Linked DNA regions of Actinoalloteichus fjordicus. The protein of the gene in region 2 interacts with the protein of the main gene of each other region in a pairwise test. Links are inferred from orthologs where the notes say so. Each region holds a gene or a part of one and is shown on either strand. Other genes may lie near its edges. The genes, in order: UA74_RS21070 and UA74_RS28390.

Evidence for each region.
Region 1: the proteins of UA74_RS28390 (region 2) and UA74_RS21070 interact in binary tests that used the Bacillus subtilis proteins (3 or more experiments, as listed by UniProt). The link is inferred for Actinoalloteichus fjordicus from one-to-one orthologs.

What each region holds. Positions count from the first base shown.
Region 1 is NZ_CP016076.1:4,975,856-4,979,841, forward strand. Bases 287-3,964 are described here. They hold UA74_RS21070 (efflux RND transporter permease subunit), read left to right. Parts: upstream 287-644; coding sequence 645-3,764; downstream 3,765-3,964. Other genes in these bases: UA74_RS21065 (MarR family transcriptional regulator), read right to left, coding at 287-540. In the rest of the region: more of UA74_RS21065, read right to left, coding at 1-286. UniProt on the Bacillus subtilis protein: Required for self-resistance to surfactin, an antimicrobial lipopeptide surfactant produced by B.subtilis. Also required for swarming motility.
Region 2 is NZ_CP016076.1:6,646,476-6,649,782, reverse strand. Bases 199-3,197 are described here. They hold UA74_RS28390 (ABC transporter permease), read right to left. Parts: upstream 2,309-3,197; coding sequence 1,088-2,308; downstream 199-1,087. Other genes in these bases: UA74_RS28385 (ABC transporter ATP-binding protein), read right to left, coding at 2,305-3,197; UA74_RS28395 (cryptochrome/photolyase family protein), read left to right, coding at 199-1,012. In the rest of the region: more of UA74_RS28395, read left to right, coding at 1-198; more of UA74_RS28385, read right to left, coding at 3,198-3,216; UA74_RS28380 (hypothetical protein), read right to left, coding at 3,213-3,307.

The DNA.
Region 1 (3,986 bases), 1.7 Mb from region 2 along the record:
ACTCGGCTCCGGCCGCCCTCGGATCAGACCGCCACCCCGGTGCGCGGGGGCGGTTCGAGGCAGGTCGGCGTCCGGCGGGACCCGGCCCGCGGCGGCGAGCAGGGCGGCCGCGCCCCGCTCGACGGCACGGAGTTCCTCGACGGAGAGCTGGGCGAGGAGAACCTGACGATGGTCACGGCCCGCAGTGGCGATCTCGTCCAGAAGGGTGACACCTGCCGGTGTGAGTGACAAACGTCGGACCCGTCGGTCCCGAGTGTCGGTGACCCGGCTGACCAGTCCCCTGTCGAGCAGCCGGTCGATCATGCCCGTCGCGGTGGCCAGGCTGACGCCGAGCTGATCCGCCAGGGCGTGCCCGGCGACGCCTCCCTCGATCGCCAGGCAGAGCAGCACCCGAAACTGCTGCATGGTGATCCCGCTGTCCAGCAGCGGATGCGATCTGACTCGGACGGCCCCCCGCATGAGGTCGTCGTGATGCCGTTCGACGGCGTCGATCAGCCGGTGCCGTTCCTCGTCGATCCGCACCGGGCGATCCTGCCCCATCGACCCGGTTCTCCACGAACTCCGGGGTGCGGGTAAATATTATGCGTGAAGCTAACTATTCACCCGTTCACCTCCTGATCATCACCCGACCGGAGGAACCACCCGTGACCTGGCTTGCTCGCCTCAGCCTGGCCAACCGAGCCCTGGTCGCACTGGCATCGGTGCTCATCCTGGGCTTCGGCGTCTTCGCGACCACCTCACTCAGACAAGAGCTCATCCCTTCGATGGAGATCCCGGTCGCCGCCGTGGTCGCCCCGTACCCCGGCGCCGCACCCCAGGTGGTGGAGGACCAGGTCACCGAACCGCTGGAGACGGCGGCGACCGGCGTCCGAGGCGTGGTCGGCACGTCGGCGACCAGCAGCGGCGGAATGTCGGTGGTCAACGTCGAACTGGAGTTCGGCACCGACCTGAGCGGCGCCCAAACCGATCTCCAGCAGGCGGTGAACCGGGTCGCGAACGGACTTCCCGACGCGGTCACGCCGACCGTCATGACCGGCAGCGTCGACGACCTGCCGGTGCTCCAGCTCTCGGCCGCCTCGGCCGCCGACGAGCAGGACGCCGCCGCGCTGCTGCGCGACGAGGTCGTCCCGCTGCTGGAGGGCGTCGCCGGAGTCCGCGAGGTGAGTCTCACCGGTGTGGCCGATCAGGTGGTCACCATCGACGTGGACTCCGCCGCCCTGGCCGCACAGGGCATCCCACTGCCGTCGGTCCTCCAGGCCCTGCAGGCGGCGGGCGCGAGCGTGCCCGCCGGGACGCTCACCCAGAACGGCGAGACCCTCTCGGTGTCCGTGGGCGCACCCGTCGACACGGTGGCCGATCTACCGGAGATCCGACTTCCGCTGACGGACGGCGGCTCCGCGCGGCTGGCCGACATCGCCGAGGTGACCAGCGCCCCTGCGGACGCCACCGGCTACTCGCGCACCGACGGGCTGCCCAGCATCGGCATCGGCGTGACCAAGACGCCAGAGGGCAACACCGTCGAGATCTCCGAGCAGGTCCGCGAGCTGCTTCCCGAGATCGAGCGGCTGCTCGGCGAGTCCGGTCAGGTCACGGTCGTCTTCGACCAGGCGCCGTTCATCGAGCAGTCGATCCATGACCTCACGGTCGAAGGGGCCCTCGGCCTCGTCTTCGCCATCGTGATCATCCTGCTGTTCCTGCTCTCCCTGCGTTCGACGCTGGTCACCGCGGTGTCCATCCCGATGTCGGTGCTCATCGCCCTGATCAGCCTCTACGTCACCGACTACTCGCTGAACATCCTCACCCTCGGCGCGCTCACGGCGGCCGTCGGGCGGGTGGTGGACGACTCGATCGTCGTCATCGAGAACATCAAACGACATCTCGGCTACGGCGAGCCCAAACGGCAGGCGATCCTCACCGCAGTCCGTGAGGTGGCAGGCGCCATCACCGCGTCGACCATCGCCACCGTCGCGGTGTTCCTGCCGATCGCGGTGGTCGGCGGCCAGGTCGGCGAGCTGTTCCGGCCCTTCGCCGTCACCGTGTCCGTCGCGCTGCTCGCCTCGCTGCTGGTCTCGCTGACGATCGTGCCGGTGCTGGCGTACTGGTTCCTCAAGGACCGCCGCGAGGCAGGCGAGGGCGAGCCCGACGAGGCGGCCATCCGGGAGAAGGAGGAGCGCAGCCCGCTCCAGCGCACCTACCTACCGGTGCTGCGTGGTGCGCTGGCGCATCCGGTCATCACCCTCGTCATCGCCGTCGGACTGCTCGGTGGCACGCTAGCCCTGGTGCCGCAGCTCCAGACCAACTTCCTCGGCGACAGCGGTCAGAACACCCTGTCGGTCCGGCAGGAGCTGCCCCCCGGCGCGAGCCTGGAGACCGCCGACGCGGCGGCCCGGCAGGTGGAGGACGTGCTGGCCGACACCGACTCGGTCGAGGGGTATCAGGCCTCGATCGGCTCGCAGGGCGGCATGGCCGCCTCCTTCGGCATGGGCGGGTCCTCGGGAACCACGACCTTCTCCGTGACCACCGACTCCGAAGCCGATCAGGCGGCGGTGCAGTCCGAGCTGCGGGAGCGGCTGGCCGAGCTGTCGGACGCGGGCGAGATCACCGTCGACGCGGGCGGCATGGGCTTCGGCGGAGCGAGCGGGCTGGCGGTGATCGTCAGCGGCGACGACGAGGCCGACCTGGCCGACACCGCGACCCGGGTGACGGAGCTGGTCGCCGACACTCCCGGCGCCACCGACGTCAGCAACAACCTCGCCGTGGAGGCGCCCTCGGTCGAGGTGACCGTCGACCGGGAGGCCGCCGCAGCCATCGGCATGGATGAGGCGACGGTGGGCCCGGTGGTGGCGGGCGCGATGCGCGGCACGCCTGCGGGGAACCTGACACTCGACGGCACCCGACAGGACATCGTGGTGCGCAGCGGGGCGGCGCCTGCCGACGTGGCGGCGCTGCGCGAGTTCCCGCTGGGCGGCGGACCCGCCGGAGCGATCACGCTGGGCGACATCGCCACCGTGGAGGAGGTTTCCGAGGCCACCAGCATCACCCGTCAGGACGGACAGCGGAGTGCGACGGTGACCGCGAGCCTCGCGGCGGAGGACCTGGGCAGCGTCAACACCGAGTTGCAGACCCGGATCGACGAGCTCGACGTGCCACCCGGCATCGAGGTAGCGATCGGTGGTGTGAGCGCCGATCAGGACGAGGCCTTCGCCGATCTGGGCCTGGCGCTGCTGCTGGCCGTCGCCATCGTCTACGTGGTGATGGTCGCGACGTTCCGCAGCCTGCTCCAGCCGCTGCTGCTGCTGGTGTCCATCCCGTTCGCCGCGACCGGCGCGCTGGGCCTGCTGGTGATCACGGGCACTCCGCTCGGCGTCCCCGCGCTGATCGGGATGCTGATGCTGATCGGCATCGTCGTCACCAACGCCATCGTGTTGATCGACCTGGTCAACCAGGTCCGTCAACAGGGCCGATCCGTCGCCGAGTCGATCATCGAGGGCTCGCGGCAACGACTGCGGCCGATCCTGATGACGGCGCTGGCGACGATCTGCGCGCTGGTGCCGATGTCCCTGGGCATCACCGGCGGCGGGGTGTTCATCTCGCAGCCGCTGGCGATCGTCGTCATCGGTGGTCTGTTCTCCTCGACGCTGCTGACGCTGGTGCTGGTCCCGGTGCTGTACTCGCTCACCGAGCGGGCCAGGGCCGCGATCGGCGGCCGGTCCCGCAGGAGCAGGACCGCCGCCGAGAGTGCGGCGAGCCCGTCGGCGGACTGAGCCGAGCCGAGCCGGGCCCGTCTGCTAGTCGTCGACCAGCGGGCGGGCCCGTCGTCATGTCTGGAGCAGGTCCACCAGGCCGCGTCACGGCCGGGCGGCAGGGGCTGGTCAGCGGCGAGAGGCCAGACCTGCCGGCCGGCCAGGTGCGAACACCTCGGCGCACGAGCACCTTGGGTGCACGGACCTCGATGCCGGATCTCCACGCCGGGGGCGTCGATGCCG
Region 2 (3,307 bases):
CTACGCGGTCTCGCCAGGCCGAGTGCGCAAGCCGGACGGCACCCCCTATCGCGTCTTCACACCGTTCCGCCGGGCCTGGGGTGAACACGGGTGGCGGCAGCCCTCGGCGAGTGATCCCTCGACGATCGACTGGATCGACCCCGGCACGCTTCGCGGCGGCCCGACGGCGGTGCCCGTGCCCGCTGACGACGACCTCGGCGAGGTCCGACTGCCCGCAGCGGGGGAGCGGGCCGGGCTGGACCGCTGGGCGTCCTTCCGCGACGAGCGACTCGCCGACTACGCGGAAGGCAGGGATCGGCCCTCGGCCGACGGCACCAGCAGGCTCTCGACCTATCTGCACTGGGGCTGTGTCCACCCGCGCACCCTGCTCGCCGACCTGGCAGGCGATCGAGGAGAAGGCGCGACGGCCTTCCGACGTGAACTGGCTTGGCGGGACTTCCTCGCCGACGTGCTGTGGCATCAGCCGGAGTCGGCGCGGCAGAACCTCGACCGGCGCTTCGACCGGATCTCCTACGACACGGGTCCGGACGCGGACGAGCGCTTCGAACGGTGGCGAACCGGACGGACCGGCTTCCCCTTCGTCGACGCCGGGATGCGACAGCTGGCCCGCGAGGGCTGGATGCACAACCGGGTGCGGATGGTCGCGGCGAGTTTCCTGGTCAAGGACCTGCACCTGCCCTGGTGGTGGGGTGCGCGGCACTTCATGACGGCGCTGGTGGACGGCGACCTGGCGTCGAATCAGCATAACTGGCAGTGGGTCGCGGGCAGCGGCACCGACTCGGCGCCGTACTTCCGGGTGTTCAACCCCGTGACACAGGGGCGGCGCTTCGACCCGGACGGCGACTACGTGCGCAGGCACGTCCCGGAACTGCGGGGGATCGCAGGCAAGGCGGTGCACGAACCGTGGAAGGCAGGGGAGGACGCGCCCGCCGACTATCCGGAGCGGATGGTCGATCACGGCGAGGAACGGCAGGAGGCGCTGCGCCGCTTCGGCGAGATCAGCGGTCGCTGACGGACCGCTGCCGAGACGGGACTCGGCCCCGCTCCACGAGTCGAGAGCGGGGCCGAGTCGGTCTGCGGCGTGGGATCAGGCCTTGCTCAGCGCGTCCTTCAGCTTCACCCGGCTGCCGGTGCGCAGCACGGCGTTCGAGTAGATCCGCGACGCCAGCGCCAGCAGCACCGCGGCCGCCACGAGGCTGAGGACGACGGCCACGCCGATCTGCCAGATCGGCACCACCGAGGTCGCGATCCGGACCGGCATCATGAACGGCGAGAAGAACGGCAGCAGCGACAGCCATTCGCCCGTCTCGTTCTCCGGATCACCGACCAGCAGCGTGAAGGTCAGGATGAACGGGATGAGGACCAGCATCATCATCGGCATCATCACCGACTGCACGTCCTCCTGCCGGGAGACCAGCGCCCCGGAGGCCGCCGCCAAGGTGGCCAACAGGAAGAAGCCGAGCAGGTACCACAGCAGGCCGGACACCGCGGCGCTCAACGCCGCCGTCGGCACCGTCAGCAGTCCCGCCGCCACGGCGCCGCCGACGCCGATGATCGCGATGGACAGCAGCTGTACGAGCCCGACCGCCCCGATGCCGACGACCTTGCCGAGCATCAGCTGGTAGGGCCGGATGGTGGCGAGCAGCAGCTCGACGACCCTGCTCGACTTCTCCTCCACGACGCCCTGCGCCACGTAGGAGCCGTACATCATCATCGACATGTAGAGCAGGAAGCAGGTCGCGATGCCGATGAAGAGCTGCTCGACCTGCTGGGGGTTGGCCTCGTCGAGGTGCGTGATCTGGACCTGCGCCGCCGCCGCGACCTCCTGCTGGACCTGCGCCGGATCGAGCCCGCCTGCGGTCAGCTGGGCGTTCAGCGCCGCCTGCTGGGCGATGCCGGACAACAGGACCTCGACGGTGTCGGGGAGGCCGGTCTTCACCGTCACCTGGGGTTCGGCTGGAGTGCCGCCGACCAGGACGTCCAGCTCCTCGTCGCGCACCTGCTGCTCGCCGGTGGCGGCGTCGGGCACCTCAGTGACGACCAGGTCCTCGCCGAGCGCCTCGCCCGACGCGGACAGCTCCGCCGAGATCGCGGTCATCTCGCCGGTGAGCCCGATGGACGTCGAGCTGTCACGGCCGCCGATGAAGGTCATCATGGCGATGTAGAGCGCGATGGCTGCGACGAGGCCGAGCGTGCCGAACACGAAGCTCTTCGACTTCAGTCGGGTGTCGATCTCCCGCTTGGCCACCAGCATGATCGCCTTCGTGGGGCTGACCGCCCGGCTGCGGGAGGGAGTCGGGGCGCTCACTGCGCCACCTCCTGACTGACGACGTTGCGGAACAGTTCGGTGAGGGCGGGGCGGTGGGGGGAGAACTCGCGGACCGGCCCGGTCGCCAACGCCGCGGCGAGCAGCTGCTGGTCGTCGACGCCGTGGGACAGCTCGACCAGGTAGGCGGAGCCGGTCTGCTCGACGACTCGCACGCCCGAGATCGCGTCGGTCCACCCCGGCTGCGCCGAGGGGACGTCGATCCGGATGCGCAGCGCCGCGTCACCGCGCAGCTCGTCGACGGTGCCGCAGGCCACCATCTCGCCCGACCGGATGATGCCGACGCGGTCGCAGAACCGCTCGACGAGTTCGAGCTGGTGGCTGGAGAAGATCACCGGCGCTCCTGCCGATGCCTTCTCGCGCAGCACGCTGCTCATCACGTCGACGGCCATCGGGTCCAGCCCGGAGAACGGCTCGTCCAGGATGAGCACCTCGGGGTCGTGGACGAGTGCGGCGGCGAGCTGCACGCGCTGCTGATTGCCCAGGCTGAGCTTCTGCACCTCGTCCTTGCGGCGTTCGGCGAGGCCGAGCCGCTCCGTCCACTCGTCGGCGGCCCGACGTGCGTCGGCCGTGGCCATCCCGTGCAGCTCACCCAGGTACACGAGCTGGTCGTGCACCTTCATCTTCGGGTAGAGCCCACGTTCGGAGGGCATGTAGCCGATCTTGCGGCGGGTGTCGAAGTCGACGGCGTGGCCCTGCCAGCGGACCTCGCCGGAGTCGGTGGCGAGCACCCCCATGGCGATGCGCATCGTGGTCGTCTTGCCCGCACCGTTGCTGCCGACGAACCCGAAGAGCTCTCCGGACCGGACCTCGAAGGTCATCTCGTTCAGCGCGACCAGTTCGCCGTAGCGTTTGCTCAGCCGGTCGATCTCTAAGGTGGACTCGTTCACTGTCGTCCTCCCCCATTTCTGTCGTGCGGTGTTCTCTGTTCTGCGTCGCCGAAGCGGGCGACGCGGGGCTCCACACCGTGGGCGGCCTCGT